DNA from 2 places in the Mucilaginibacter sp. P2_D11 genome. Region 1 is predicted to be linked to the other one. Evidence: riboswitches for the same ligand, from Rfam matches in the RefSeq annotation. Region 1 holds a riboswitch; the other holds the start of a gene.
What was found. A riboswitch is a leader RNA that binds a small molecule or an ion and turns the genes downstream of it on or off. The one in region 1 is predicted to bind cobalamin.
Positions count from the first base shown of each region.

Region 2: another riboswitch for cobalamin. It lies ahead of metE (5-methyltetrahydropteroyltriglutamate--homocysteine S-methyltransferase); the one in region 1 lies ahead of AC1DXC_RS08585 (TonB-dependent receptor plug domain-containing protein).

Region 1 is NZ_JBFUEA010000005.1:3,071-19,481, reverse strand. It holds gene AC1DXC_RS08615 (GAF domain-containing protein) at 1-367, opposite strand, end outside; gene AC1DXC_RS08610 (DUF3291 domain-containing protein) at 441-1,199, shown strand; gene AC1DXC_RS08605 (hypothetical protein) at 1,270-1,518, shown strand; gene AC1DXC_RS08600 (Dph6-related ATP pyrophosphatase) at 1,739-2,479, opposite strand; gene AC1DXC_RS08595 (SIR2 family NAD-dependent protein deacylase) at 2,688-3,374, opposite strand; gene AC1DXC_RS08590 (DUF6580 family putative transport protein) at 3,495-4,073, opposite strand; gene AC1DXC_RS08585 (TonB-dependent receptor plug domain-containing protein) at 4,123-6,063, opposite strand; cobalamin riboswitch at 6,163-6,358, opposite strand; gene AC1DXC_RS08580 (hypothetical protein) at 6,499-7,029, shown strand; gene AC1DXC_RS08575 (serine hydrolase) at 7,272-8,519, shown strand; gene AC1DXC_RS08570 (SRPBCC family protein) at 8,592-9,485, shown strand; gene AC1DXC_RS08565 (cellulase family glycosylhydrolase) at 9,700-10,743, opposite strand; gene AC1DXC_RS08560 (REP-associated tyrosine transposase) at 11,140-11,685, shown strand; partial or broken gene AC1DXC_RS08555 (transposase) at 11,743-12,147, shown strand; gene AC1DXC_RS08550 (IS4 family transposase) at 12,457-13,701, shown strand; gene AC1DXC_RS08545 (hypothetical protein) at 13,854-14,597, opposite strand; gene rplT (50S ribosomal protein L20) at 14,713-15,057, opposite strand; gene rpmI (50S ribosomal protein L35) at 15,134-15,334, opposite strand; gene infC (translation initiation factor IF-3) at 15,437-16,003, opposite strand; gene thrS (threonine--tRNA ligase) at 16,005-16,411, opposite strand, start outside.
Region 2 is NZ_JBFUEA010000019.1:58,085-74,495, reverse strand. It holds gene AC1DXC_RS23945 (endonuclease/exonuclease/phosphatase family protein) at 1-541, opposite strand, end outside; gene AC1DXC_RS23940 (hypothetical protein) at 811-2,871, opposite strand; gene AC1DXC_RS23935 (hypothetical protein) at 2,996-3,646, opposite strand; gene AC1DXC_RS23930 (winged helix-turn-helix transcriptional regulator) at 3,695-4,057, opposite strand; gene AC1DXC_RS23925 (NmrA family NAD(P)-binding protein) at 4,147-5,028, shown strand; gene AC1DXC_RS23920 (hypothetical protein) at 5,089-5,763, opposite strand; gene AC1DXC_RS23915 (hypothetical protein) at 5,987-6,610, shown strand; gene fabG (3-oxoacyl-[acyl-carrier-protein] reductase) at 6,758-7,501, opposite strand; gene AC1DXC_RS23905 (hypothetical protein) at 7,651-7,989, opposite strand; gene AC1DXC_RS23900 (hypothetical protein) at 8,040-8,561, opposite strand; cobalamin riboswitch at 9,107-9,300, shown strand; gene metE (5-methyltetrahydropteroyltriglutamate--homocysteine S-methyltransferase) at 9,463-11,769, shown strand; gene AC1DXC_RS23890 (acyl-CoA thioesterase) at 11,816-12,205, shown strand; gene AC1DXC_RS23885 (cysteine-rich CWC family protein) at 12,210-12,413, opposite strand; gene AC1DXC_RS23880 (hypothetical protein) at 12,576-13,238, opposite strand; gene tatA (twin-arginine translocase TatA/TatE family subunit) at 13,467-13,646, opposite strand; gene AC1DXC_RS23870 (hypothetical protein) at 13,838-14,494, shown strand; gene AC1DXC_RS23865 (hypothetical protein) at 14,699-15,034, shown strand; gene AC1DXC_RS23860 (DUF5606 family protein) at 15,395-15,907, opposite strand; gene AC1DXC_RS23855 (peptidylprolyl isomerase) at 16,059-16,411, opposite strand, start outside.

The sequences.
Region 1 (16,411 bases):
TAAACAGCGGTAACACGATCTCCGAGCGGGACAGCGAACTGCAGGCAATATGCCCGGGGAACTCCTCCACGTCGGGCACGATCAGCGTTTCAGCCTGTGCCCATGCCGCACCGCACACGCCCCTGCCCTTGCCTATCCGCGTACAGGCCACCGGCCCCTGGAACGGGCCAAGCACCAACTCATCGCCCTTCACCAAATAGAAGCCCACCCAAAACCATTTGAACTGTTCCTTTAGCGCGGCGCAAACATTCGCCAGGTTGGCCACCAGATCAGGCTCGCCAAAAAGCAAAGCTTCAATCTGCGGAATGAGCGATTTATATTGTTCGGCCTTATCTGCCGAGGCGGTTATTTTAAGGTCTTCTGCCATGGTGTAAAAGTAAGTAGCAAGGTGCAAAACTAAATAAGCCTAATCTCATATTTAATATTTTATTTCGCGGTAGATGATCGTTAGCCTCACCATTATACGTTACCGAAAAAGCTTCGTGCCCTTTGCCCTGCTGGCCATGGCCGTACATCGCCTGCCTATGGCTATGCAGGCCGGCTGCAGCTTTTGGAAACTGCTTGGCTCGGGCCGCAACGGCACCTTCGACCTGCAACCCGACTGGCAGCAATGGGGCCTTTTAGCCGTATGGGACACCCGCGAAGATTACGAGCAGTTCCGCCGAGAATCCTTCGTTTGCAAGTGGTGGAAAGTGCTGGGACGGGAACAATGGACGGTACTTTGCCGACCGGTGATGAGCCATGGAAAATGGGATGGCAAGGAGCCCTTCGGCAAACCGGACGCTAAACCAGGCACGGGGCCAATGGCCGTGCTTACCCGGGCTACCATCAAAACCAGTAGGCTGAAAAACTTCTGGAGCCATGTGGATGAGGTAGCACAACTGATGACGAAAGCACCAGGTTACATCACGTCCATCGGCGTGGGCGAGGCGCCTGTTTACCGGCAAGCTACCTTCTCTGTTTGGGAGAGCATGGAGCACATGAAGACCTTTGCCTATGGCAGCCAGCAGCACGCAGAGGTCATCAAAAAAACGCGCAGCGAGGGCTGGTACAGCGAAGAACTTTTTGCCCGTTTCGCCATCATGGAAAGTAACGGAACATTGAATGGGAGGAACCCGCTGGAAGGAATTGCGGATTGCGGAATTTCGATTTCGGATTTGCCACAAGAAAGAAAATTAGACCTAGAAAACAAAGAATGACTTTACAAAAAATCAACAATAAATATTCGCTTAAATCCGAAATCTCACATCCGAAATCCGAAATAAAAAAATGAGAATAATAGCAGAACTACCGCACCCCGAATTCAAGATATCCATCCTGAACATGAACCAAAAGTTCATCGTGAAGATTGAGAAGGGGAGCATGGAGCAGAGTTACAAGATACCCGAAATGGACCTGACCGATGGCGTGAACAGCGTGTTCGAATTGCTCGACGAGGAATTTTTAAAGACCGTTGCCGCCCGTTTTGCCGATATGCTGAAAGATTATCGCGAAGCATTCTATAGGTACAATTACTAATCAGACAAACGCACTTAAATTGCTGTAAATTAACACTTTAATTTTGTAAAAACAGTGAAACAGAATTTAATTTGGCAAAATAGCTCGTTTTTACCGTCAGAAGTCGCCGTTATTTAAATAATATATTTATCTAAGTTTATATAAAGTGCTGGTAAATAAATAATTTATCAATTACACGATAATTAAATTTGGCACTTAAAATTGCCAAATAAATGGGAGGTTAAGCGGGTAAAAGGTCGATATACCAGAAACCGGAGGTTTTTTTATCAGTATCCTTCACGCAGCTATCGCTGGTATTTTCAGGGGCTTTGTATTCCTTAAAAACCCGCTCTCCTGTTTTGTAGCCTATCGCCTCTTTGAAGATCGGCCCCTTAAAAGTAAAGGTATGGAACTCGCCATTTTCGCCGCAAACGTCTACCCCATCGGGCAAATCGGCGATGAGCCCTTCCCCCATTTCCTGCCCCAAAAATACCTCCAGCCGCTCTTGCACGCAGGCGATAACCGTACCAAAACCGAGGCCTAAAAACTCGTCGATAAGCTCGCGTGTATCGCGTTTCCAGAGGGGGTAAATACCGGTTAGGCCCACCTCGGCAAGACGCGCATCGCGGTAGTTTTTGAGGTCCTCCAGGAAGATATCGCCGAAGATGGAGTGGGTTATCCCCTCGCTTTTCAGGTGCTCCAGGTGGCCGCGCATGATGTTGTCATAGGCCTCCATACCCGGCATTTCGGGCAGGCGGATGGGGTACAAAGGGATGCCGATTTGGGCGGCCTGCTGCTCCAAAAGTTCGTTCCGAACGCCGTGCATAGACACCCTATCAACGGCATCATTAATGGTGGTGACGAGATAGCGGATGTCGATTTCGGGGTTGTTAAGACAATGGTAAAGGGCCAGTGTGCTGTCTTTACCGCCGCTCCAATTGAAGATGCATTTTTGGTTCATAGTTGATGGTTCATAGTTCATGGTAGCTCCGGTTATTGGTTCATAAATGATGGTTCATAGTGCTTGGATAATGGTCCATTCGGATGATTAATAGGCAATAAAAATGGCCTAAATCGGGTGCGGATATTCGAAAATCAAAGTCATTTTTCGCAACAATCCTCCTTCAACTTAACACTTCCAACGGCCACATCTTACCATGAACTATCATCCATGAACCATGAACCATCATCTATGAACTACTCATCAATTCCTCCACCAGCATGGGCACGCCTACCGTTGCTTTGTAAGGCATTTCTACCACCCGACTGCCCGATGATACCGGGATATTCGGATCGATGATGTAACGGGTTACCTGGCGCGGAACGTAGTTGATAAGGCCTGCCGCAGGGTACACGGCAAGGGATGTACCCACCAAAATGAAGATATCCGCATCGCTGCAAATGCGTGCTGCGGTCTCTATCATAGGCACTGCTTCACCAAACCAAACCACATGCGCCCGCAGTTGCGAACCTAGCTCGCAGGTCTCCCCCATCTTAATTTCCCAGCCATTTATGGGGTACGTAAGCTTCGGATTCAGGCTCGATTGCGAGCGTGTGATTACGCCATGCAGGTGTACTATATTGGTAGATCCGGCGCGCTCGTGGAGGTCGTCTATGTTCTGGGTAATGATGGTTACGTGGTACTTTTCCTCTAGTTTTGCCAAAGCAAAATGGGCCGCATTGGGCTGGGCCTCCAGCACCGATTTGCGGCGTTCGTTGTAGAATTGCTGCACCATTTGAGGGTTGCGGGCCCAGGCTTCGGGGGTGGCAACGTCTTCGATATTGTACCCTTCCCACAGGCCGTCGCTGTCGCGGAAGGTCTTCAAACCGCTCTCTGCGCTGATACCCGAGCCGGTAAGGATGACGATGTTTTCCATAATTTGGTGTTATTTTTCTCTTAAAAAACCTTTGAATTTCTTCAAAAATCTTTAGAAATCTTACAAAAAAAGGGCGGTTTTGCACAAACAAAACCGCCCCTAAAATATCGAAAATAAACGCTAAAGCGCCAGTTGTTTTTTGTCTTGCAATATGGTGTATTTGCTTTTAGCCAATTCGAAACCGCCGAAAAGGATGGTGCCGAAAAGCAGGTCGCCGTAAACCATGTTCATTTCAAAAGGGATAGCAGCCGCCAAAGAGGTGCCATAACCTGCCAGTGTGTGCGGGTAAAAAGTGCCGTACAACCAAGGTAGGTCCATCACTAACCAATGGATAAGAACCGACACGATGCCGGCCAATGCAACGTTCAACACGTTCACCTTTTTAATCAGGCTGCCCACAAATATCATCAGCGCAAAGCATCCGTACATATAAACATCGCTGCCGCTAAACAAGGTTATTTGGCCGGTAGGAGAATACAAATAGTTGATTGGGATATTGCTCAGGAATATCGATACCAATACCACCGCGTAGGCTTTCCACTTATCGGTAAAGTAGGCACCGCCAAACAGCGCGATGGCACCCAGCGGGGTAAAATTGCTCAGCCATTGGAATTTGAACGTAAGCAAACGCATAGCTACCGATGCGATAATCATCAGGATAAGCACGGTATTGCGGGTATTGGTTTTTTGTAATGACATAGCTTTGTATATGAAGCAAATTTATTGATTATCCATTGTAAAATGAAAACTATTTAAACCGGTAGTTTGCACCCAACATAAAGTTGGCGCGGCGCGTGTTGTAACCCAACCAATCTACATATTTGGTATCGAGCAGGTTGTACACGTCGCCAAAAAGGCTAAGCTCTTTAGTGGCGCTGTATTGCAGGTGCAGGTCTAAAAGGTTGTAGTTTTTAAGCGTTACGATAGTCGCCGGGAAGGTAGCAAAATCCTGCTCGGTGCGGCTGCCGGTGTACTTGTACACTACGCCGAAAAGGAAATCGGCGGTTACCTGGTACGATACGTTGGCACCGAAAGTGCTCTTAGGCCTGCGGTACAGGTTGTTGGTCATAGCGCCGTCGGCATCGGTTAGTTTACCGGTTACATAGGCATACCATGCCGATGCGCTAAGCTTTTTGTCGTGGTATTTCAGCTCGGTTTCGAAGCCTTTATCCTTTTGCAAAGCGCCGTTTTTATAGATACCGAAAGGAGGTGTAGCGGTGTCTGCAAAGTATATCACATCCTTAGCGTTACGTTTGAAAAATGAAGTATTGAATGATAAGGTGTTTTTCAATACCTCCCAATCAAACCCTGCCTCGTAGCTGTGAGTGTATTCTGGCTTCAACCGGCTGTCGCCGTATTCCGATGAAAGCTGATAAAGAGATGGTGCTTTAAAGGCAGACGCAATGGTACCGAACACTTTAAACTGATCGGCAAGCAATAACGATGGATTGATGGTATAGGTAAACTTATCGCCAAATGCGCTGTGGTGATTATACCTGCCACCTAACTCCATGTGGAAGATATCCGACTTGAAAAACAACGAGGTGTACACGCTGCCGATGCCACTATGGGCGGCTGTATCGCTAGGGCCCGGGTTATAACCCGGCACTTCAAACAGGCTATGCTGATTAGTATAGCTGTACTTATAACCTGCGCCGCTGGTGATATCAAAATACTTGCCCAGGCTATAATTTAAAACTGCTTCAGCATTGGTAATACGGCCATAGTTTTTTGTTTCCTGGTGGGTGCCGCCGTTATCGGGCGGCAAGTTGATGAAGTTATTGTGTACCGTGTTTTGGCTTACGTTAAAGTTCAGCAAGCCTTTTGGCAGTTGTATTTTTGCGCCTAAGCCGCCAAATACGAATGTGTGTTTATAATCAAAATTCTTATCGTCCTTAAACCCTCCATACGGCAGGTTACCGTTGTTGCGGCTAACTTGCAGGTTGCCGTTCAGCACAAATTTGTTGGTGATCTGCTGATCCACATTCACGCTGGCCGACCGTTGGTGGAAGCCGTCCTTCTTGAAATCGCCTGCTCCCGTTGCATCCGTAGCGGCGGCAAAACCTTTAGAATCGGTGTTAGACAGATTGATGGCGATGCCGGTATTCTTCAATTTGCCGTTCAATCCCGCCGCTTCTTTAAAGGTGCCGTAGCTGCCACCCACAAACTGCAGGTTACCTTTCAGCCCCTGCCCTTGCGGGTGTTTGGTGATGATGTTGATAACGCCTGCAACCGCGTCAGAGCCGTAAAGCGTAGAGCCGCTGCCTTTCAGTATCTCGATATGGTCTATCTGGTCTAAAGGGAAAGCATTCAAATCGTAACTACCATCGATGGATGAGGCATTATTGGCCGGGAAACCATCTATCAATATCAGCGTATTGCCCGACGATGCGCCTCTTAAGAACACCGAAGTACCGACACCCGGCGCATTTTGCGCACCCGAAAAGGTGATACCCGGCACCGTATTCAACAGTTGCGGCAGGCTCCTACCCTGCGATTGGGCAATTTGCTGCGCGCTGATGGTAGTAACCACCCTGCCTATTTCGCTTTGTTTTTTTGGTGAGCGGGTAGCGGTAACTACCACTTGGTTGAGTGCCCGGGTGGTGTCCTGGGCGCGGGCTGCAGTACTGTGCAGCGCCAGTTGCGCAAGCCCCAGGCCTGCAGCAACGATTACGTAATTTTTTTTCATGTTGTTGTGAGTAACCCCACAGCATACAAGAAATGAACAGAATGGAAATACACTGTAATGAAGAGCATTCACACTCAAGCTTCAATCCCCGAAAGCTATGAATAATATAATGCTGAGGCAGGTATTCTGACTTGCTCCCCTTTGCCCTGCCTTCCCGTTCGCTGGTTAGCGAACAGTGGCTTTAAAGAATGGACATTAGTTACGGAGCTTACAGCTGCGGGACAGTTACAGATTCTCACTGTATTCCCTTTTAATCCCGGTTATAACGCCGGGAACCTTAAGCGGCGTAAAAGTACGACAAGGTTTAGCATCCGCAAACAAAAGCTTGTATATTTATCCTATGGCAAGTATCTGAATCAGAATTTACAGAATTTTAGAATGAACAGAATTCATGTTGCCAACACGCCGCGACAAGCGTCCTAAATTATCTTTTATATGACAGTTTTTGTTAGATGTTTTCTATTAGTAATTTCACTTTCCAGCGTAAGCATCGATAGCAAATGTCAGAAGAAGGATAGTGACGGATATAAAAAGGTAATTGTTTTTAATGAGATTTATCAATCACACTTAGTGGAGTTGGGTGGCAATTATTACGACAATATTTATCTCCTTACCTCAGATAAGCCGATTGACAGCCTATTGTTTACCTTAAGCCATAAGCATTATGGGGCAATGCAAGGCCTTTTAGATACGCTTAAAAATCATTTTAAAGTGTTTGTTATAAAAAGAAATGTATCAAAAGCGAATACTGATAAGGTAACTGAAATATTGAAAGATGCAAATCATTATATGCAAGGCTATTTGTTTTTCATGGATGACAAGTCGAATGAAAGAGGGGTTGTGAGGTACTACATCATTAAACAACACGCTTTTCGCAATATTCAATATACGGCACTTAACCGAAAAGGCGGCGATTACAATCGAGAGGATGCGGCAATAATAAACAAAATTGAATGTTGCCCATAACGTGGAAACTATCCGCCAGGCTTGCAGGCTTGGCGCAATTCCATCGTCGATATAAGCTATTTATCTGAACTCGAATTTTAAGAAATTTTTAGAATGCACAGAATGATTAAGCTACCTTTTTAAATTCTGAAAATTCCCTTAATTCCTTAAAACGGCGTAGCCCTCTTGAGTGCCATTTTAAATCAATTAAACACGAAAAATTCGAGTTCAGACATTATGCAGAATATAATTAATACGCACATATGATAACTCGCTTACTCCTTTTTTTCACCCTTATCACAAGCTTCGCCTCGGCCCAGCAAACCGATACCGTATTCTTAAAAACGCTGTTAGAGGCGCATCCCGAGCTTTTCAGCGGCATCCTTAAACACCCCACCCAAAACGAGGTGCAGATACTGTACACGCAAATAGACCGCGATAAGGACAACGTACCGCACTTTACCACCTACAGTTACCGCCTTAATGCCAACCGTTATTTTTATCCGGCCAGCACGGTAAAACTGCCAACGGCCATCTTCGCGCTGGAGAAAGTGAACGAACTGGGCCTTAAAAAACTAAAGAAAGCCGCCATGCTTACCGATAGCGCCTACGCGGGGCAAAGTCGGGTGCTTGCCGATACCTCGGCTGGCAACGGACTGCCATCCATAGATAACTATATCAAAAAGATACTGCTGGTGAGCGATAACGATGCCTATAACCGGCTGTATGAGTTCATCGGCAGGGCCGAAATCAATAAAAAGCTGAAGAAATACGGCCTGAACAACACCCGTATTATAGGCAGGCTTGCTGTGGGCGATGGCGGCGAAAGCGCACGCAATACCAACCCCGTTGGTTTTTACGACGGCACAAAACTGCTCTATAGCAAAGCCGCCATGCGCGACAGCCTCAACTACCCCATGACGCTGGAGAACATGATACAGGGTAAAGGCTACCTCAACCGCAAGGACAGCCTCATTATGCAGCCTTTCAGCTTTGCTAATTTGAATGTTTACACCATCGAAAACCAGCAAATGGTGCTCCGCCGCTTGCTTTTCCCGGAGACCTTCCCTGTAGAACAGCGCTTCAATCTAACTTCTGATGATTACAAATTCATCTATAAATACATGAGTATGCTGCCTACCGAAAGCAGCAAACCCGGATATCCTACGCCCGAATTTTACCCCGCCTACTGCAAATTCCTGTATTACGGGAGCGATAGTTTGGCAACCATCAACCCCGATGTGCGGATATTCAACAAAATCGGCGACTCGTACGGGTACGATATCGACAACGCCTACATCGTAGATTTTAAGAATAAGGTGGAATTTATGCTGACGGCTGTAGTACAATCTAACGAAGACGGTATCCTGAACGATAATAAATACGAGTACAAAACCGTGTGCCTCCCCTTCATGAAAAACCTTGGCCAGTTAATTATGCAATACGAGCTAGCCCGTCCTAAAAAACAGCTGCCCGACCTTAAGAAATTTAAATTTTCTTACCGCAATTGAATATTATTTAACTAAAAGAAAACTTCGGGATGCTACAACTGTTAAAAAAGGGTAAACCATTATTTACCCAACATGACAACAGTAAGCATAAACAGATATCGCGGCCCGGCAAAAGACCAGGGCGAAAGCATAAATTTATCCGTTGCCGAACGCACCATATCTATAGCAACCGGCACTAAACTGGCCCTTTCCGGCCTAAAAAGGATTTTTAAAAGTCCCTTTTCCAGCATCATCAAAATTGGCGCAGGCGGTTACCTGCTTAACCGCGGCATCACCGGGCATTGCGCATTGTACTCGAGCATGGGCCGCAACTCCACCGAACCGGTCAACGTGAACATCCGTTCAGCCTACTTTATCAACAAACCAAGGCAGGAAGTTTATAATTTCTGGCGTAAGCTGGATAACCTGCCCCTGTTTATGAAACACCTGAAAAGCGTTGAACTGATTGACGATACCCGCTCGCACTGGGTGTTGAAACTGCCCCTCGGCGTACCGGCCGTTAGCTGGGATGCCGAAATAGTACACGACCACCCGGGTTATATGATTGGCTGGAGCTCGCTGCCCGGTTCGTTGATTGATAACGCCGGCAAAGTGCGTTTCCGGGACGGCGAAGATGGCGCGGGCACTTTAGTAGATATTACCATCTCGTACCGCCCACCGGCAGGCGGCTTTGGCGGCGGCATAGCGCATGTGCTGAACCCCGTTTTCAAGAACATGGTTGATAACGATGTGCGCAACTTTAAGCAATATATGGATATTGAAGGCGGCAGCACTCCTTATGCCGAAGCTTTCGAAGAACCGCAAGCCTATGTAATTGAGAGTATTGTTATTGAGGAGGAAGAGCCTGCTTACCAGGAAGCTGCGCAACAGGAAGAGCAGATTACTCAAAACAACACCAATACTTCGGCAGGTGATGAAGTTGAACAGCAAAGGCGATGGCCGAATGCAGAGGGGAATAATTATTAGGTTTAACATCCTGGATAAAACCTTAACCACCGCGTCATTGAGGAACGAAGCAAGCCTCGGCAAGCAGAGCGGACCTGCAAAGCTGCTCTGCTTGCCGAGGGTTGCCACGCTATCGCTCGCAATGACGAAGGGGTAGCAAGCAACAATGGCCGCCGATTATCCGGAGGCCATTGTTGCTTAAATACTCATCGTCAGCATTGTTATTGCGGCAAAATTACAAGCCCCAACCGTATCTTATCCTCGAAACGCCGGAAGCATTCGTGGTTGTCATGGTGATACTGGTGCCCGAGCCGCCACGCCGTTGAATGCTGTAGGTATCATCATCGCGCAAACCAGGCCAGTAAACGCTGGCAACCCCATCGTTTCTGAACACGTTGCAGGAGCCTACGATGTAAGCCACTTCATTATCTGACTGCGAACCGTTGTAATTTTTACCGGTTGTCATGGTCGCCCCATATTCGGTTACTACCGTGCGGTTTTTATAGGTGCCCATCCGGCTGCGCCAATCAGCCTCCCAGCCGGCGGTGGTGCGGGTTGCCCAATAGGCATAGTTATGCAAGGCTAACAGGCAACTGGTGAAACGGCTATCGGCGCCCACGCCGGTTACGTTTTCCGAATAACCCGTACCGGATAATATAATCCTTCCTTTCGGCACACTTGGATAACGCGATAAAAACTCGGCATATATGGTGGTAAGCTGTGCCAATGTATAACCGTGCGGCTCGTTAAATACCTCAAAATACACGTTGTTATTGCTTCCATATTTGTTTACTACCGTTTGCCACATCGACCAAAACTGCGTGGTGTTATCAATAATACCATTTTTAGAGGATGCACTTTCCCAGCAGCCTAAGATTACTTTCATGTTTTTGCTGAGCGCGCGGTCGATGGCACCCGTGTACGCGCCCCACCAGGATTCGAGCACACTGGGTGGGTTTATGGGCAGCCTTACTGTATTGACGCCCGCGATATTGGTTTGGAAACCGCTCAATACCGCATTGGCTTTAGCCGAAACTGTGGTGTAGGTATCTGAGGCCGTTAGTCCCGAAGGGATTACCCAGCCGTCTACAAAATTGTCACGTCCATCGGCCCAGTTTACCCCGGCAATACCCGCCGCGCCCACGGCATTAACTGCTACGGCCTCCTTCACCGGCGGCTCGATTGTGGCAGCGGCAGGTAAAACATTGTCTTTTTTGGAACATCCGGCCAGCAAATAGCACAACGCAGACGCCGACAGGATCAGAATTTGTTTTTTCATAAAATTTGGTGTTATTGGTTTATAATGCTGTAAAAGTCGCGTTATAACCACCTGGCAGTGAGTGGTAAAACCACAATAAGAAAGGGGCAGATAGGGCGGGTTGGTTTAGGGTTTGGCTATAATTGGGGGTTATGAAAGTCGGCTGCCGCTGCCGCAAGCGTCCCCGCTTGTGGCCCGCGTGCAAAGTACACACCATGCAAAGCAGCCCAGGCTATCGCTGCCGCAAGCGTCCTCGCTTGTGGCCCGCGTGCAAAGTACACACCATGCAAAGCAGCCCAGGCTATCGCTGCCGCAAGCGTCCTCGCTTGTGGTCCGCATGCAAAGTGTACGTCACGCAAAGCCCCCCTTATGCAAGATAACCCTATGCCATGTAACCGATATCTATTATTTTTAGGCATGAGCCGCAATTACAAGTTCCGCAATCCTGAGGGTTTATATTTTGTAAGTTTTGCCACAGTTTTTTGGGTGGATGTTTTTGTACGACGGTTGTACTTCGATTGCATAGTAGAAAACCTTAATTATTGCGTCGACAATAAAGGAATGGAAGTTTACGCATGGTGCATTATGCCAAGCCACATTCATTTGGTTTTTAAGTCGACTATCGAAAAGCCCGAAACTTTGATAGGCGGGTTCAAATCGGTTACATCCAGATCCCTCACTAAGCTAATCGAAGGTAATATGCAGGAAAGCCGCCGCGAATGGCTTTTGAACTCCTTTAAAAAAGCGGGAGCAGCAAACTCAAACAATACCAATTACCAGTTTTGGCAACAGCATAATCAGCCCATCGAACTGTGGAGCAACGAGGTTATACAGCAAAAGATGGACTATACGCATAACAACCCGGTAGAAGCCGGCTTTGTTGAAAATGACTACGAATATTTATACAGTAGCGCACGCGACTACGCTGGTATTAAAGGCCTGGTAAAAGTAATCGTCGATTAGGACGACATCCGCTGATTTGCATGCGGGCCACAAGCGGGGACGCTTGCGGCAGCGACGGGAATGGAAATTTATGCGTGGTGTATTATGCCAAGCCACATTCATTTGGTTTTTAAATCGACTATCGAAAAGCCCGAAACTCTGATAGGCGGGTTCAAATCGGTTACTTCCAGAGCCCTCACTAAGCTAATCGAAGGCAATATGCAGGAAAGCCGCCGCGAATGGCTTTTGAACTCCTTTAAAAAAGCCGGTGCAGCAAACTCAAACAATACCAATTACCAGTTTTGGCAACAGCATAACCAGCCCATAGAACTTTGGAGCAACGAGGTTATACAGCAAAAGATAGATTATACGCACAACAATCCGGTAGAAGCCGGCTTTGTTGAAAATGACTACGAATATTTATACAGTAGCGCACGCGACTACGCTGGTATTAAAGGTATGGTAAAAGTAATTGTTGATTAGACAACATCCGCTGACTTGCATGCGGGCCACAAGCGGGGACGCTTGCAGCAGCGACGGGGTAAAAGTAATTGTTGATTAGACATCATCCGCTGATTTGCATGCGGGCCACAAGCGAGGACGCTTGCGGCCAATGTCATTAAGTTAGTGACTCAACTACCTGTAAGTCAATAATTTAACTTGATATATTAGATTGTTTTCTGTATATTTAATTCATAATCAATTAGTTAAAGTGCAAAAAAAACCTCATTTTTAATTATAGAAAAATTGAGGGAGACAGTTTTCAGTAAAGAACTTGCTCTGAAATTCAAAATGAAGGATCAAGACTTTACCAGGAACAGAAAGCAGCCATTTAGTGCAACTTTGTTATTCATGGTCAATTTATTAAGGCGAAGCCTTGCTGTTGAAATAGATGGCTTTGTACGTTATTTAAACGAGCATTTCTCTTTGGGTAGCGCCAGCTTTTTTACCACAAGTGCGTTCATCCAAAACAGGAAAAAGATCGACCCTACTGTTTTCAGCCACCTTTCGGGAGTGATTATTGAGAACTTCTATACTGCTGAAAATGATTCGCTAAACTATTTGAATGGTATGCGAGTACTTGCTGTTGATGCCTCTAAACTTACACTGCCTTATACTGCGGAATTGAAGAAATGCTACGGCGTAATGAAAAACCAATCCAAAGTAGAAGTCGTGCAAGCAAGAGCATCTGTTTTATACGACGTGTTAAACGGCTTGGCCCTGGATGCTGTTTTAGATAATTTAAATAAGGGCGAAAGGGAACTCGCTTTAAGGCACGCCCACAGATGGAAAAAGAAAGATCTAATTATATACGACAGGGGATATCCTTCATATGACTTTATAAACGAGCATGTTAAGTTAGGTGTTGAATGCTTGATACGTGTAACGATAGCCAACTTTTCATACGCAGCCAACTTTGTGGCCGGAGGTAAAAAGTCTATAGTTACAGAAATATACCCCGCACAAAATCATTTACTTAAGGACAAGGATTATGATAAAAGCACTCCCTTAAAGGTGCGTTTATTGAGGGTTGACCTTCCTGGTGGAGAAGTAGAAGTACTGATAACTACTTTGTTGGACAGTATCAAATACCCTGCTAAAATGTTTAAAGAGTTATATTTCCTAAGATGGGGAGTTGAGACCTTTTATGATGAATTGAAGAATAAGCTTAAAGTCGAACATTTCACGGGTTATTCACAAGTAAGCATATTACAGGACTTTTTCTGTGCCATCTTTATCAGTAACATTCAATCTGTTATGATAAATGATTTGGAACAGGAACTGACCGTTCAAAACCAAGGTAAAAAATACGATTATAAGGTAAATGCTAATTTATCCTACGGATTCTTAAAAAACAGGATATTAGAACTGCTTTGCCAACAGATGCCCTTGGAAACAGTATTCCAAGAATTGGAAGCGTTGTTCCTTAAACATACAGTTCCCATACGCAACAATCGGACCTATCCGAGGAATCCTGGTAAATACAGAGCCAGAATTAGACCAAAAGTTACTAAAAACCAGAAAGATGCGATATGAAAAAGCCTTAACTTAATGACATTGCGCTTGCGGCAGCATGGGTATTTGGTAAATTTAAATACATCCGGGAAGGAAATTACATACAGAAAGTAGCAGTAAATCGGCGCTCATTTCATGCATCGAATTAGGTTCGGCTTTTGTTGGTAGATGTATTATTTTTTTAGCTTTATCTCCTTAAATAACCGATCCCTGTCTTCTTCAATAAGTTTTTGATAGTCATTCTTATCGACGATTACGATTTCATTTTCGAAACTTTTCAATTCAAGAGCAATTATTTTGCAATAACCCTCTTGATCCAAATCTTTTTTACTTATATCCAACCTCGCCGAGCAAATAAAATTTATCTCCGGACAATACTTTACCAATCTCGAGGCTAAATTTATACAAGGTCCAATAAAATCCTGACTACCATCTTCCTCAATTAATCGATAGACAGTTCCTTGAGCAATGCCTATTTTGATCGTCTTTGGTAAATCGCCAATTGGGATATCATCATATAACTTTTCATTAACTGTTTGAAAATATCTTTGTAGGTTCCATAATCTATTTAATAGCTCCAGCTTGAAGTAAGGGTCTCCCGAAATTTTGTTGTCGCTATCCTCCCAAATATATAACATACCATCTCCTAAAAATTTACGTAAAGATGGTTTAAGTGGCAATGGGGGTAATTCCTCTGGTGTATCAGTCCAATAGTCGAAACCGCCATATATAGTTGTTTCTACGCATTCAATGATTTCGTTTATGTATTTAGTTATATAGGACTGCAAATCTGGTTTATTAAAAAAATTGGTAAAGCCAGAAATATCAAAAACAAGTGCTAATCCAGTTGTTGGTCTGTCCGCAGCCTTGAAACCCTGAAATTTCTCCTTTTCATGTTTTTTTTCCAATTTGGCCATTTTAAAGTTTTTTGAAAGATAGTGATTTGTAATAAAATAGCCCTAATACAATATATAACAAAAAACGGCCTCCGATTTCTCGAAGGCCGTTTTCATATATCTAAGAATTCTATTCTTATTTCACTGCATCAATAACTGCTTTAAAAGCGTCTGGATGGTTCATAGCTAAATCGGCTAATACTTTACGGTTCAAACCGATTTCTTTAGCGGCTAATTTGCCTATTAATTGTGAGTAAGAAATACCGTGCTGACGGGCACCTGCGTTGATACGTTGTATCCACAAAGCGCGGAACTCTCTTTTCTTGGTTTTACGGTCGCGGTATGCGTACTGTAAGCCTTTTTCTACTGTGTTTTTGGCAACGGTGTAAACCTTGCTGCGTGATCCCCAATAACCCTTGGCGAGGATCATGATCCTTTTCCGGCGTCTTCTCGACGCGACTGCGTTAACTGAACGTGGCATGTGTTGTTGTTTTTGGTAGTGAGTGTCCCTCTCGGAAACTTTTGTACTCTAATACCTGGTTAAAAAATTTGTGTAATTACTTTCCGATACAAAGCATACGTTTTACGTTACCAAGGTCAGCATTAGAAACTAAGCTGGTGTGACCTAAGTTACGCTTACGTTTTGTCGACATCTTGGTTAAGATGTGGCTTTTGTATGCGTTTTTACGGGCAATTTTACCGGTTCCAGTAAGCTTAAAGCGCTTTTTAGCACTGGAATTGGTTTTCATTTTTGGCATAACTCTATTATATATATTTAATTTATTCTCTTTTGGAACCAAGAGTTAAGAGCCAGGAATCAAGACAAAACTCTTGGTTCTTGATTCTAACAATCTTGCCTCTTATTTCTTCGCTGCCTTAGGCGCTACGGTTAAAAACATCCGCTTGCCTTCCAGCTTTGGTAATTGCTCTACCTTGCCTACTTCTTCTAAAGCCTGTGCAAAACGCAGTAGCAATATCTCGCCGTGCTCTTTGTACACAATTGCGCGGCCTTTAAAGTGCACGTATGCCCTCACCTTTTCGCCGGCCTCCAAAAAATTGGTAGCATGTTTCAGCTTAAAGTTGAAATCGTGGTCGTCCGTGTTCGGCCCGAAGCGGATTTCTTTGATAACGGTTTGCTTGGCATTGCTTTTTATCTCTTTAAGCTTCTTCTTTTGCTCGTAAATGAACTTGTTATAGTCCGTTACTTTACAAACCGGCGGATTAGCGTTCGGGGAGATCTCAACTAAGTCGAGTTCCTGCTCCTGCGCTATAGCCAAAGCATCTCTTAACGAGAAGATACCCTGCTCAACGTTGTCACCTACAAGGCGCACTTCCTGAGCCCTAATGAACTGATTGATATTATGTTCGGCTTCTTTTTTCTTGAAAGGAAGCCTTGGTCCTCTGTTGAAAGGTTTGTTTAATGCCAAGTTATACTGTTATTTCTTTAATTATTTGTTGTTTTAATTCTTCTATGCTCATGCTTCCCAAATCGCCTTGCCCGTGCCTGCGAACCGAAACCTGCCCTTCGGCTTCTTCTTTTTCGCCCACTATAAGCATGTATGGGATTTTTTTGACCTCAGCATCGCGTATTTTGCGACCGATTTTCTCGTCCCTGAAATCAATTAGCCCGCAAATATCGGAATTCTTTAACTCATCTGAAAGTTTTTTCGCATAATCTTCATATTTTTCCGATATCGGCAAAATAATGAATTGCTCTGGCGATAACCACAGCGGGAAATTGCCTGCGCAATGCTCTATCAGCACGGCAATAAAGCGCTCCATCGAACCGAATGGGGCACGGTGAATCATTACCGGACGGTGCTTTTGATTGTCGC
Region 2 (16,411 bases), on a different contig from region 1:
CTTTTACTTTCGCTAATACCAGCTTAGCGCTTTCGCGACGGGCAACGATGCCGATATGATCCATATGCAGGTTGAAGAAGTAGAACACGAGGCCGGTTTTCAGCTCCCTGAATTGCGCCCAGGTACAGATGCGCGGCAAGGCGGCATCCCAGCCTTTGTTGGGCTTATCGGTAATGGTCGACATCCAGAAGTTGCCCGATTTAAGAACCTTGAACTTGTCTGATTTATAAAATATGGCCGAATGCTCGCCGCCATGCTGCCCATCATCGCGACCGGCGCCCAGCCATTTGTAGCCCGGCAGGCTATCGTTCAGTTGCGTTAGCTGGTGGTAAAGACCTTCCTGCGTACCAAAAACATCCAGATCATTAAAACGGATAATTTTGGCAATATTGGGGTACCTTGCCCGCCAGCCATTGCCGGCGATGGAATCGTCCTTACTATCGTAGCGGAGGTTATAGGTAGCAATATTGAGCTGCTGCGCTTCTGTGAAAGTAGCAGTTGCTGTGAGCAGTAGCAGGAAAATGAAGATTTTGATTTTCATGATGGTAGATGTTTATCGGTCAAAATTACAAATCATCGGCATTAACCTGCAAAGCGCCGTGTTATGATTATGTTAGGTAGACTTTAGTGCCGATTGGTTTAAATTGGGAAGTTTTCGTCAGCTGAAAGCTGAATCGTGCAAGCCACGAGTTGAAAACTCGCGGCAGCGGGAATCCCGCCTTCGCTTCCGTTGGTTAAAACCAACGGAAGTGAAGGCGGGAAACTAAAGATTTGCCAACTACAAACTGCCCACCGCTAACTGCCAACTGGCTACACCTCCCCTTCTCTTTTCCTCATGAACCATTCGGCACTCAGCAACACAATCAGCAAGCCAAATATCCATTTCAGGCTAATCATATCGTTGTATCGCCTATCTTCATATACCACGGTTTTGATATTATCGTTTTTGCGGATAAGGTTGGCCAGTTTATCTATTTGCGCAGGCAACAACATTTGCCCACCAGAGCGCGTTGCAATGGCATTCAATAATTGATGGTTGGCCGTACTTTGGCGTGCTTCCAGGTTAAGTTGTTTTACCGTGATTTGCCCATGGGCGGTAAATTGTTGCTTGCCGTTTTTGGCCGTGGCGGTATAACTATACTCGCCCACAGGCAGCGCGCCTGCATTCAATTGGTAGCTTTGCCCGCTGCGGGTAAACAGGAAGCTGTAATTTTTGCCCTCGCTGCTTTTTAGGGCAATGCTTACGTCGGGCGTGTTTACCAGTTCCAGCGCATCGTTGTACAGTTCGGCGTTCAGCAGCACGTTCTCACCCTCGTCGAATATATTTTTGGATGGGTACACCCTAAAACGTTCGCGGTTGGCATTGGCGGTAAGATATTGAACGGACTGGCTAAACAGTTCTTCCAGCGCGTGGTGGTTACCGTACTCGCGGTATTCGGCCAGTTGCCAGCGCCAAAGGCCCTCAGCGGTAAGCACGGCCGTGCGGCCGCCGCCTTCGTCGTTAAAGGCAAGCAAGGGGTAAGCCGTGGGTACATTGCCTATCTTCTGTTTCAGCAAAACAGCGGTATTGGCCTGCGTTTCGTAAGTGCCATAGGCTGCCATCAAGGGCGGCAGTTTCGCAATTTTGTTTTGGGTAGAGTCTGTGAGGGTGAAAGCCGTAAATGTAGGCATCGGCTGTGCAAAAACCTCCTGGGCATCATCACCCCCTGCATTTATTTTAACCATTTTCTGCGAGCGGTTAAATCCGTTTATATCTGCCTGCGTACCGGCAACCAACCACAAAGGCATCTTGCCGGTTAGTATATTTTGTACTTTGCCATAGCTGGCGGCAGATAGCTGGTACAATATTGCCAGCGTGTAATCATTAGCGTTGAGCGCACCGAAATCGGCCATAGCACTCGCCTTTACCTCAAAATTACGGTTGCTTTCTATGGATTGTTTGATAACGCTGATATCGGGGTGCGGACCATCATATAAGAGCAGTATCTTCTGCCGGGCATCCAGCACTTCCACGTAAAAGGTTTCGGTATTGTTTTGTACCGATAGCTCGTTTTTTAAAGGCGCAAGGCTTACCGTAAATTTGCGGAGGCCTTTTTTATCGGCATTCAGTTTTAGCGGTATTACCTTTTTGAATGCGGCAGAGGTGATGCTGATGTTTTGGGTGTTGAGTTGCCGACCGTCTTCGGTAACCGTAAGCCGCATATTTTCGCCTGCGCTTTGGTAAGCTTCGGCCAAAAGCTCCACCTCAAAATCGTTACCCAGGTAGGCGGTTTTGTTGTAGTTAACGTTGCCGATAAGCAAATCGCGGCGGGGCGTAGTATCGCCAAGGGCAATGGTGTAAATGCTGGTTTTGATGTTACGGGCCTCGTACTGCGGGTCGGCACCGAGGTTGTAGAGGCCATCTGTTGCCAACACTACCGCGCCAATGTTGCGGTTTACGAAACGCTCGTTCAGTTGGTGCAGGGCCGATGCGATATCCGTTTGCTTGCCATCGTAAGTATTAGAGAGGCCATCGTGAAGGGTTTTATCGAAGTTAAACTCGTGTACTTCGTAGGCATCGCCTAATTGGGATTTGAGGGCCGCAAGAGCAGCACCAGGGGTTGAGGCGCTAAACAGCTTCACCGATTCGGAATTATCCTGCGCAATCAATATCAGCGGTTTTTGCGGCTGGTAGCTTACCGTTTTTATCAACGGCGATACCAATAGCAAACCCAACAACGTTACCACAACCGCCCGCAAGGCAAACAGCCCATACCGCGCGGATTTAGCCAAAACTACCGGTTGCCTGTACAACAGCCAGGCATACAGCAAGCCCATCGCCAGGCAAGCAGGCAGCCACCACCCCGAAACACTTCCCCAGCTTATAGACATGCGTAATTAGTAATGAGTGGTGAATGGTGAGTGGTAAGCATAAAAACCATACCCGCAAAATGCGAAAATATTGTGGAATGGGTTTAATTAATTTTTTGATGGAATTGCGCACTGCACAAACCCCTTATTTTTCAAGACGAGTAATACGCGTAAGCCCTCTATCGAAAAAAAACTTTCTTAGCATCTCATATTTTTCATTACAAAAATCGTAATTGATTTTTGTAGAGCTGTGCCTGTAGCCCGAACAAGTGAAGCAATATTCCATCCATGCTATCACTTTGCCATCTGCATCTATAAATAAAATGGCATTCCTTGGCTCGTAACATGTTGGCTCATCAATGAGGTTTGAGTTGGTTTTACGTACGGGCGTGTAACTGTAGTTATAAAGGATATCGGTTAGAGTATCAATTCCCGGTTGCGTTAAAAACAGGGTTTCCCGTAACCTGATTGTAGTACCCTTGAAACCACCCAATGATAAGGGAAGATATGCCTGTTTCTTAAGCTCTTCGGCGGATATGGTGTCGGGCCACTTACCAACATCAGTAGGTTGACTGAAACGAATAAGTTGAACCTTTACAGCTTTGTTAAAGGGGTAGAAAGCACTTCGCTGAGCGGCGGTATATCGGGCACTATAAAAACACTCGAAATGCTTGCGATATATAGAATCTTCTACAGCTTGACTGTAGGCTACCCTTTTATGATGCTTTTTGTGCTGGGCCGAAGCCAGAGCCGGCATACACAGGGTTAAAAAAACAATTATGCAATATTTTCTCATACGTGAATCACCACAATATAAAACAAAAACTGCACTTATCTCTGCAGGCTATATATTATCGATGTTCCATTGCTCATACCCCCAGGCGGCAATGGCTTTCAGTACGGGCTGCAGGCTCTCTCCTTTGGCGGTGAACTGGTAAACAACATGCGGCGGCACAACGGCCTCGGCCTTGCGGCTAACCAGATCGTCGGCCTGTAATTGTTTCAGGTGCTGTATCAACATTTTTTCGGTAATGCCGGGGATGGCGCGCCTAAGTTCGCTATAGCGTTTGGGGCCGCTCATCAGTTGGTAAAGAATGATGGGTTTCCAATGCCCGCCTATCTTATTCATTACAAAGCTTACCGGGCATGCCTGCATGCTTAGCTCTTTATTGAAGTTCCAGGTAGAGTTTTCTTTTATCTGTGTCATGGCTGATTACTGCTTACTTAAGGGTAAGTACTTGTATAAAAGTAAGTACAAATATAACTTTGTCTCAACAAATAAAAAATAAAAACATCATGAAAATAATCGTAACAGGCTCATTGGGTAATATCAGCAAACCCCTGGCCATCAACTTAATCAACGCAGGCCATAACGTAACCGTAATCAGCAGCAGTGCTGATAAAGCTGCAGAAATAGAAGCCCTTGGCGGCACGGCAGCCATCGGTTCGGTTAGCGACGTAGACTTCCTCACCAAAACCTTTACCGGCGCCGATGCACTGTACGCCATGATACCGAACGACCTCTCGTCCGATAATTTCCGCAAACATATCGGCGGCGTAGGCCTCAAATATGCAGAAGCCATTAAAGCCAGCGGCATTAAAAAGGTGGTACTATTAAGCAGTCTTGGCGCCCACATTGATGGCGGCACAGGGCCGATATCGGGCATACACGATGTGGAGCAAGCATTTGATAAACTGGATGGGGTTGATCTCCGCATCCTCCGCCCCACTTTCTTTTACTACAACTTCTTCCACAATATCGAACTGATTAAACATGCCGGCATCATCGGCGCCAACTACCCCGGCAACAAACTGCATGTGATGGTGCACCCCAACGATATCGCCGAAATTGCCGCATACGAATTGCAGCAGCCCTTTACCGGCAAAACCGTTCGCTACATCGCCAGCGACGAACGTACCCTGGATGAAGTGGCCTCCGTTTTAGGCAAAGCCATAGGAAAGCCCGATTTGAAATGGGTAGAATTTACCGACGAGCAATCGTTACAAGGCATGCTGCAGGCCGGCTTGCCGCAAGAATTTGCCCGCAGCTACACCGAAATGGGTACAGCAGTGCGTGATGGCATCCTGTGGGATGATTACCTACAACACAAACCCAAATTCAGCAAAACCAAACTGGAAGATTTTGCAGTGGAGTTTGCGGCGGCTTATAATAAGTAATTAGCTTAGCTGCAATGAAAATGGGCCGGTGGATTGGATAATCTGCCGGCCTGTTTCTATTTATTCCTCTATTGTCTCCGTTCCATACTTGAGACCTTGTTTCAAGAAATACGTCCTCAGCATATCATACTTCTGCTCGCAATAGTCAATTGGTTTTGTTTTAGGTGAGCTGTAATTGTATTTTTCACACGCAAAACAAAACTCAATATATTGCATCACCTTACCCTCTGCATCCAGGAAAAGGATAGCGTTCCTGGGTTCATAACACTTAGCCCCCGGCGTTGCGTAACGAGGCACATTTTTAACAGGGGTAAAACCTACATTGTATAAAATATCTGTTAGGGAATCGATACCAGCCGCCGAAAGGTCTTTTAACTCAACAACGCGGCGATAGTTAACCTTAAAATTATTGATACCCATAGGAATGAAGTTTTCCATTACCGTATCCTCTGGAGCAACGGGCGGCTGCTCTTGACCATCCAACACAATGTCACGGTTAGGGGTGAGCGATTCGTAAGATATCAGTCTGATACTTGCCGCCTGCCCGAATGGGAAAAACGCCCTGCGCTGCCCGGCTGTATAACGATGCAGGTTGGTGCATTGCTCGTGCTTTTTAATGAGCTTCTCCTGAGCTTTTGTGGGGTTGTAGATATAAGGTTCGCTGTGGCGCTTCTTTTGTCCGAAAGCAAAACAGCTAAACAGCATTAAGGAAATGATAAATAAGGTTTGGCGCATAAGGTTTATAATTAGCACCAATATAAAACAAAAAAAGCCAATAGCAGCACTATGCAACTTTTGGCTTTATATGTTTGTCAGACGCAAAATATTGCGTCTCTACGTTCTTTTACAACATCCTGCCGTCAACAGGTATTGCCTGCCAGGTGATGATGGAGCATATTATATCCGGCAGCTTTCTGCGCTATAAATTTTTAGTTATTTTTGAAAATACACTGACCTTATGACAAACAGCATCATAGCAATTAAAGGCAACCATTTTGACCGCGCTGCTGAAGTTTTTAAAACTTTTGGATATATAGACTTAGCAAATGATCTAAATTTTGAAAACTTAGAAGATTTGTACACGTACTGCTCATCCAATGTGGTTAGCTTTTCAGACCGGGCGATAACCTTGCGCGGAATTTGGCTAAGTAATTCCTGGACCATCATCTTTGACCCTGAAACTATTGATTTTGCTGATGATGCAGCTTTAAGTGAAATTTCAGCGTTACTTGATGCCGAGGTTTTCACTTTCGTAATTCAAACAACTTCCGGTTCATTTGGCTTTGCAAAATATAAGGCCACTAAATTGCGCTCATTTTTTTCAAGTGGAGGTGTTGTTGATGACAACTTCGGAACACCGATGATTGAAGAAAACGGATTAAATATCAATGCCCGGGTTTTTGTTGACGAGATTGCCGGACTCGCAAACAAATTAGGGATCAATTTTGATGACGGGCACGCACAAAATATTACTTTGAAACAATTGGGCTATAGTGAAGAATTGGAAAAGGAATTGCAAAAATTTGAATCGCTAAGGCAATCGCCACCTGCCGCTGCAAAGCCCTGGTGGAAATTTTGGTAGAAAGTTCCCCTTATCCTAATTAGAGATACGCACCCGGGTATTTTAAAGCAGGCACTGGGCCGATAGCTACAAAAAAAGCCAAAAGCCGCTCTCCGCAACTTTTGGCTTTATATGCTTATCAGACGCAAAATATTGCGTCTCTACCGTCTACAACATCCCGCCGTCGACAGGTATTACTTGCCCTGTAATGTATGCGGCCATATCTGATGCCAGGAACACACAAGCGTTGGCCACGTCTTCTACTTCGCCGGCACGTTTCAGGGGGATGGCTGCTGCCCAGCCTTCTACTACTTTAGGATCCAGCACGTCGGTCATTTCGGTGCGGATAAAGCCCGGGGCAACCACGTTGGTGCGGATATTGCGCGAGCCTAATTCTTTGGCTATGGATTTTGAGAAACCGATGATACCTGCCTTGGATGCTGCATAGTTGGCCTGACCGGCATTGCCCTGCACGCCTACTACCGAGCTCATGTTAATGAACACCCCCTTGCGGGCCTTCATCATTATTTTTGAGGCTGCTTTGGTTACGTTGAAGATGGATTTCAGATTCACATCCAGTACTTCGTCCCATGCTTCTTCGGTCATGCGCATCAGCAGGCCGTCTTTGGTAATACCGGCGTTGTTCACTACAATATCCAGCTTGCCAAAATCGGCTACGATATCGTTGATCAATTTTTCGGCCTCATCGAATTTTGAGGCATCGCTGCGATAACCTTTTATTTGGGTTCCGAAGCTTTGCAGCTCGGTTTCCAGCGCTTGCCCTTTTTCTACCGAAGACAGATAAGTGAATGCAACATCTGCGCCGTGTTCGGCAAATTTCTCGGCTATTTTACGGCCTATACCTTTTGATGCACCGGTTATCAGCGCGGTTTTTCCTTCTAACAATTTCATAATTCAGTATGAGTTTATGGATGGCGAAAGTACGGAATTTTAGGAAAGTTTGCAGTTGGCAGTTTTCAGTTCGCAGTTGGCGGTTCACAGTTCGCAAATCTGTAAAGGTAAGCACTATGAAAACTTTGCACTGCTAACTAACCGCTAACTCACTCCGCGTCTCTCACCCAGGGTTCTTCTCCCGCGAAATGAATTTTGCTATTTGCCTCATCCACTTCAAAATCCCATCGGATGGTATCTGTTGCATCATTGTGCACATCAGAGCAGGTATAATGAAAGTGGATGCCGAATTTGCATTTGCAATAGCCCGTCCGGCTTTCTGTATTGAACCCGCTATCGCTTACCTCAAACGCCTTTACCTCCGGCGAGCCGCCTTCCTTATTGTGGTAAGCTACCAGTCCTTCGCGCATCATCCAATAGTTTCGGCTGCTCCTTTCGCCAAAAAGCGCGCTCAAAAAATCTTTAGCCGCTATTTCCTCGCTTATCAAGCGGTGCAATAACTTATCCTCAAGAGGTAATGAAAACTTCTCCCCCATTTTTAGTACCCCAGGTATTTTTTGGGTATCGGGTTAGTTTTGCTCTCCTCATCGAAATACCAGGCAATTATCCAGAAACGCTTGCCGTCGTTATACATTTCTATGCTGTTGATGCCGCGTTCTATCACCGGGCCATCAGGCGTGTTGCGGCTCTCGTAGGTACTCCAAACATGGTAGATGTTGCCAAACTGCTCCACCTTGCGGCCTATCTCTTTCTCTACGAAACCTTCGCTGGTTAAAAATTCGTCGCTGCGCTTGTGAAACTCTTTCAGCGTCATATATTCCAGCACTTTGCTGCCATCTTTTTTGGTGCGCACCATCCCGCAGCGCGGATCGGGGATATGCAGGCTGCTATCGCGTTGGTAAACCGGCTTCTCGCCTTTCTTTACCGTTACCACATCGTAATAGGCTTTCATGATGCCATCCAGCGTGCTTACGTTATCGCCGTATTTGGTTAATACTTGTGCCGATGCAGGGCGGATTGCTACTGTCGTAATGAACAGCAGGAAGATGATTTTTTTCATTGAAACTTGGTTTTATGAGGTTAAAGATAAAAAGATTTAGGGATGATTGGCAAAAGGTATAATGGCTCAACCCGCAGTTACCAGCGAATTTGGTTGACTCCACAAGGCTGGAATTTCCTGGAAAATCATAGCTGAAATCCGCTCAAAAGCTGGAAAAAACTAGAAATTATTTTGATGCCCGTAAATGCGGAATTTAACTAAAAACCCCGCTTCCGTCTAAATTTCGCCCTTTTCACACTTTTAGAAAAAAACCTAAAAATTAAGAAAAACACCGAAAAACGCAGGAAAAACACAGATTTTTTTAGGCGTTTTAGCAAATTCAGGCTCGATAAAGAGGCAACAAACCGGCGTGTATGCTTTTCACTGGTCAGCCAAATCTCACCCGAATTTGCTGACATTTCTATAAAATAATCCTGGACAAAACACCACGCGCCCAAAACCATGTTTTCAACGTTTACCTTATCCCTCACCTCTTGCCCTAAGGCAACAAAAACCGTCCTCTTACCCATATTAAAACATCATCCCTATATTTACCCCAGTTCTTTACTTTATTTCAAACTTGAGGTTCCCGGGTAATACCGGGATTAATAAGGAACCGTGTGTAAATCACGGGCTGTCGCGCAACTGTAAGTAACGCACCAAGTTATTGCCATTATCGCCCATTGTACCACCAAAACGGTATGAGAAGGGCGGCAATAACGTTACAAGCCAGGATACTTGCCCCATGTTTTAAGACAATGCTTTCGCGTTATGAAGCAGTAGTCAGAGATAAAAACAGATATAGCGGGCTCTGCCCTTCCGTGCTGTTTCGTCTTTTATTACCACTCCCCACGAAAGCATACCGAAAACCGTAAGGAGCATTAACTCATCATTAATGTTTAACCAAAAAAGTTTTATGCGTATGCTCAAAAACAACCTCGGGTACCCTCGCGTAGGGGCCCACCGCGAACTTAAAAAGGCCAGTGAACAATACTGGGCCGGCACAATCAGTCGCGATGACCTGTTTGCCACAGCCAAGGCCATCCGCCGGCAAAACTGGCAGCTGCAGCAGGATGCCGGTATCGACCTCATCCCCTGTAACGATTTCAGTCTGTACGATCTGGTGCTGGACACCTCGCTGATGCTGGGCGCTATCCCACAACGTTACAATCCTGTGCTCACTCAAAATTCAAAAAACAGCGAAATCGACCTGTATTTTGCCATGGCTCGCGGCTATCAAAAAGACGGGCTGGACATTACCGCCATGGAAATGACCAAATGGTTTGATACCAATTACCATTATATCGTGCCCGAATTCACCGCCAATCAGCAGTTCCGTATTTTTTCTGAAAAGGTATTCGAAGAATTTAACCTGGCTAAACAGGCGCTGGGTAGTGTGCCAAAACCGGTATTGATAGGCCCGGTGAGTTATCTTTTATTGGGGAAGGAAAAGGAACCGGGGTTCGATAAGATCAGCCTAATCAAAAAGCTGGTGCCGGTTTATATCGATATCCTTAAAAAACTGCAAAATCAGGGTGCCGTGTGGGTGCAGTTGGATGAACCTTTCCTTACTATGGACCTGTCCCGGGAAGAAAAGGACGCCTTTATTTACGCCTACGCGGAAATAAAAAAGCATTGCCCAAACATCAAGACCCTGCTTACTACCTATTTCGACAGTCTTCACAAAAACACCTTCCTGGCGGTTAGTTTACCCGTTTGTGCCCTGCATCTCGACCTGGTGCGTGCACCCGGGCAATTAGATGAGGTATTAAAACTAATTCCCAAACAACTTACCCTCTCCCTGGGCGTGGTTGACGGACGCAACATTTGGAAGAATGATTATATCCGTTCGGTTGGCTACATTAAAACAGCAGTTGCCGCCATTGGTGCCGACCGTGTAATGATTGCGCCAAGCTGCTCATTGCTGCACACACCGTTCGACCTGGATTTGGAAACCACCATAAACCCCGAGATAAAAAACTGGATGGCCTTTGCCAAACAAAAGCTAAACGAGGTGAAGGAACTGGCAGAAATTATGGAAGGCAATACAGCTTTACTGGTAGAGAATATGAAGGTCCTTTCTGCCCGCAACCTTTCAAAACTGATACATAAGCAAGCCATCAAACAACGTGTGGTGGCCATAACCGATGCAGATGCCACCCGCGTAAGCGAATTTGCGGCCAGGCAGAAAATTCAACAGGATAACTTTAAGCTGCCGCTGTTCCCCACAACCACTATTGGTTCATTCCCGCAAACGGACGACATCCGCCAGCTGCGGGCCAAATTGAAAAAAGGCGCTTTATCGCAGGAGAAATATGATGCCGAAATTGAGCAGGCTACTTTAGGGGCCATCCGCTGGCAGGAAGACATTGGTATTGATGTACTGGTACACGGCGAGTTTGAACGCAACGATATGGTGGAGTACTTTGGCGAACAGCTCGACGGTTTTCTGTTCACTAAAAACGGATGGGTGCAGAGCTATGGAAGCCGCTGTGTAAAACCCCCTGTAATTTATGGCGATGTGAGTCGCCCCTGCGATATGACCGTGCGGTGGACCAGCTTTGCCCAGGCCAATACTAAAAAACTGATGAAAGGAATGCTTACCGGGCCGGTAACTATTTTACAATGGTCGTTCGTGCGAGATGATCAGCCCCGCTCAGAAACGGCCAACCAGATAGCACTGGCCATTCGCGATGAGGTTGTTGCACTGGAGGCGGCAGGCATTAAAGTGATACAGATAGATGAGCCCGCCATACGCGAGGGCCTGCCCTTACGTAAAGCAGATTGGGATGGCTACCTGTATTGGGCAGTGAAAGCCTTCCGCATATCGGCAAGCGGCGTGCGCGACGAAACGCAGATACACACCCACATGTGCTATAGCGAGTTTAACGATATCATCAGACATATTGCGCTGATGGATGCAGATGTGATCACCATTGAAACCTCGCGCTCGCAAATGGAACTGCTGGAAGCCTTTGCCGATTTTGAATACCCTGCCGAAATTGGCCCCGGCGTGTATGATATCCACTCGCCGCGTGTGCCCGCTGTCGACGAAATGGTGAGCCTGCTGGAGAAAGCTGCCCTATTGCTGCCGGTAGGCAATATTTGGGTAAACCCCGATTGCGGCCTCAAAACCCGCAAATGGCCCGAAACACAAGCCGCCCTAAGCAATATGGTCGAAGCTGCAAAAGTCGCGAGGGAAATCTTCAGCAAACAAACCGTTAATTAAACCCCTACCCGCCCGGCGCACAACCGGGCGGTTTTATATTTATCGCATGACCGTACAAGAAAGAACCCAAGCCGCCGAAACACGCATTTTTAAAGCCGTTTTCCCCAACACCACCAACCATTACGATACCCTGTTTGGCGGCACCGCCATGGCGCTGATGGATGAGGTGGCCTTCATCACCGCTACCCGTTTCACCCGCAAAACCATGGTAACCGTGTCATCCGACAGGATCGACTTTAACCAACCTATCCCGGCGGGTACCATCATCGAGTTAGTGGGCACGGTATCGCACATTGGCAATACCAGCTTAAAAGTATTGGTAGAAATTTATGTAGAGGAGATGTACAGCTTTAATCGCCAAAGAGCCATCACAGGCACGTTTACCTTTGTAGCGATTGATAAACATAAGAAACCGGTGAAGGTGTTAGAGGGTTGAAGTTTTACAAATTCTCCTGGTATTCCTTCTGCAGCTCCAGCAAACAATTGGCGCAGAGGCAGCCATCATACAGCTCGCTTACGTACTGTACTTCGTTTATGCTGAGTTGTACGGTGCTGCATTGGCATTTGGTGTAGGCGTTTGCCTTGCATTCAAATGCCGCTTCGCAGCGCTCGCAATGTAATATTTCGTGTTTGGCGGAAATCATTTTATTAAAATCCGGAAGACGGAAAGACCGAAAAGTCCGGGAGATTTGTTTGGCCCGAAATTCGGGATTATCTCGGCTTTCTTTATCACACAAACGTAAAAGGCCCCGATACTTTGCAGTATCGGGGCCTTTATTATCCTAAGGCAATTATGCCGTTGTTGTTTAAAAGCTGTAAGTAAGGAATATGTTGCCTGCTACCGAGTTGAAGCCCTTGGTGGTGCTGCCGCCCGAGCGCGAATTATAGCTGCCGCCAACTACGCCCAGGCTGTAACGCCCCTCCAGCGCTATGCCAATGCTTTTGCTCAGCATAAAGTTGAGCCCAACTTTAGGGGCTATGTAAGTGGTTTGGCCGTTCGATACTTCTTCGCTACTCGAAAAATTGGCATCGTCTACCGTTACCTTGTAACTTACCAATACAAAACCGCCGTTTACGCCGCCATAAAAGTTAATGTCGCCGGCCGATAGTTCGTAGGCAATGCCAAGGTACGCGCCAATGCCTTTGTATTTACTAAAAGTTGCGCCGTAGTAGTCGGTACCCTCGTAGCTTATCAGCATGGTGTCGGCTATTGGCTTATAGCTGCGGTAATCTATAGTGCCCGAATAAAGCAGGTGGTCCATCCTGCGCATTACGCTAAACCCGAAAGTTGGCGAGCCTTTGTAGCTATCTTTTAAATCGCCCATCGGCGATTCGTACCCGCCATTGAAGGCCACCAGCCAGCCATCCTGCCGTACTGCGCCGCCACTGCTGCGGTTACTGCCGCTCATTACATCGCCATCGGCATTAATGCCGCGTGTTTGCGCATCGGCCTTAAAAAAAATAAACACGGATAAAACCAGGGAAAAGATAGTTACGCAACGTTTTGTGCGCGGTTTGTTTTGGCAGGCCATTTGCGTGATTAGGTTGTATAATACTATTGCCTAATTAACGCAATTATTTTGATTTTGAAGAAAAATAATTCAAAAGTTTAACTGCGAGGGTCTTCAAAGTCCAATATCAATCCCTAAAGGGAGTTTAATACAAAAGGCCCCGGATGGGGCCTTTTGTAAATTGTATTAAGCGTTGTTATCTTTAACCGGCACAGGTATGGGTTTGCCGGCATCTTGGTTTTGCGCCTCTTTAAAGTCTTTCATGCCTTTGCCCAGGCCACGCATTAACTCGGGTATTTTTTTACCGCCGAACAATAGCAAAATGGCAACTAATATTAAAATGATTTCCGGTGCTCCTAATCCCATGGTGTTGTTTTTTATTAGTGAATTTACATGTATATACGCAAATAACGGTGATACGATTTTAATAACAGCACGTTTCTGAATAAAAGTCTGATTCTACGGAATTAAAGATAAGTCTGTGGATATCATATATCGATTTTATTTGCATATTTATGACGGGACCGTACTCCTCTTCAACCTTATGCAATAGCTTTATGATAAACATTGTAAAACTTTTCAGCTACCTTGCCATACTGATCATCACACACCCCTGTTTTTCGCAGGTTGGCAAAAAAAACCTTCCCAATCAAATCATGATATCGCCTTTGAGGCTGGTGGATTTTATAAACCCCGGCCTTGATTTGAGCTACGAACGGATTTATGGCAAGAGATTCACCACGCAGATTGCGGTTGGCTATATGAAGCCCTTACTTGGCGTAACTTCTTTTGATAATTACCATGGGTGGCGTTTCGCAGTCGAGCAGAAGTACTTCATCGCCACCACTAAGCGCAAAAGAATATACTGGGCGATTGATGCTGTTTACCTGAACGCTGATTACGACTATGAAGGCTCTTTTCGCAAGGATACAGCGAAGGCATCACAAGCTTACACGGATACTTACCATACCAACAAACGCACCCTCGCTTTCAACATCAAGCGCGGCATACAAATCCGGCTCAGCAGGTTCGTGCTTGATTTAAGCGCAGGTATCGGTATAAAACATAAAATGGTTGAACGTACCGGACTTAGCAACCCCAACGCCATAGAAATGCTGCCGCACGATTGGAATATTTACGAAATAACCAATCGCCCCGGAGATTATGTTACCATCAGCTTGCCCGCTAATATTAGGATTGGGTACCGGTTTTAAAAAATATCCCGGGAGGCGATGTCGTCGCAACTGAGCTTTGGGCGTTGCGGTGAGACATCACGATAAGCGGAATTGCCCACCTCGAAATATGCAAGCTGATTAAACTTGATTGGCTATAACACCAGCCAAAGGCCAAACGGTGTCCTAAGGGCCGTTTTTTGTTATATTTGTTCACCAGATTACTAAACATCAACCCTTATCAACATGAAAAAAATAAAATCAGTCGCCATTGCTATCGTTCTCGCTGTATTAAACTCTTCATGCAGCCATGAAACTGGAGTACAGTTAGCTTATAGCGGTACCGTTACATTTAACCAGGACAGTACGGCAATAAAACGGTTATCTCAAAACGGATTTATTAGTTACACCCATGATGACGAAAAAATTGTAATTGAAAACGACACTAAGGGTGGGGTATCCTATAGTTTTAACGGAAACGATAAGCAGGACCAACTCGACGATAGTCAAAAGCTTCTTTTAAAGGCTGCCATAGCTGGAGTAGTTAAAAGTGAGCGCGATAAAATTAATGAAAAGCACTAATGATTTCCGTGTATTGATTCACGAGCAATTAGCCCGTGGTCGCTGTTATTGGCGTACCACTTAGACCTGCCAAAAGTTGGCAATAATGCTGACGAGACACAGTCGGGCGCCGCTTACTATCCACTAACTTATGGTGAGGAACGAAGCTAATCTCCCGATTTGCAGGGGGAATTTGCAAGGCGGCCTGTCCTGCGTAAAGATTGCCACGCTTCGAAAAGATGATGGGGATTGCTACCGCAGGTTTCCAACCTCTTTCCACCGCGTAATAGCAATGACGATGGGAGAAATGACACAGGGGAGCGCAAACAAAGAGCCCCGATAGCATTCGCTAACGGGGCTCTTTTGTACTCATAAAATTCCTTATGCTTTTTTAGCCGCAGGCTTTTTAGCTTTTGCTTTCGGTGCTTCGGCAGGCGTTTCTGCTACTGCTTCTGCCACTGCAACTTCTTCCTCTTTTACCGGCGCTTCTTCGGCAACGGGCGCGGTTGGCAATGCTTCGCTGAACAAAGGCATATCTTTTAGTATCAGGAACCAACTGATGATTTTCTTCATGTCGCTGCCATACACCTTTTCCTCATCGTGGTCGGGCGCAACTTCGCGGAAGTACTTGCGCATTACGTTTGCATCATCTTTAAGAGATGGTAGGCCTGCGGCAGTTTTCATACGTTCGAATACGTCGACCAATTTAATGTCTTCATCCAGCCCGAAGATGGTTATCTCATTCAATGCGGCAAGCTTAGCAGTGCTAAGGTTAACAATCAGCTTGGTTTTTTGCGCATCAAGGCTTTCTAAAACGTAACCGGTTTTGTTTTGCGCAAGCGCTTTCCATAAACCCGGCTTGCCCGATACGGCAACAATTCCCTGTAAATTCATTTTTTAGTTTATTGGTTGATTAGGTTGATTTAGTGAATGGTTTCCGAGTTCAAGCTCTCTCCATTTACCTAATCAACCGTTCACTATTTTGTCGATTTATAAGTGAACGGTTTGCAGGTAACTACTCTCCACTCACTTAATCAACTACTCTCTATTCTTCAATTACTTCTACACCTAAAATCTTATCGCCCTGGCGTATATCGTCAACTACGTCAACGTTCTCTACTACCTTACCGAAAACGGTGTGGTTGCGATCCAAATGCGCAGTGTTTGCACGGCTATGGCAAATGAAAAACTGTGAGCTGCCGGTGTTGCGGCCAGCATGTGCCATTGATAACACGCCACGATCGTGGTATTGGTTTTCGCCGGTTAGCTCGCAATCTATTTTGTAACCAGCGCCACCTGCACCGGTACCTGTTGGGTCGCCACCCTGAACCATAAAGTTAGGGATAACGCGGTGGAATATAACGTTATTGTAAAAACCGGATTTAGCCAGCTTCAGAA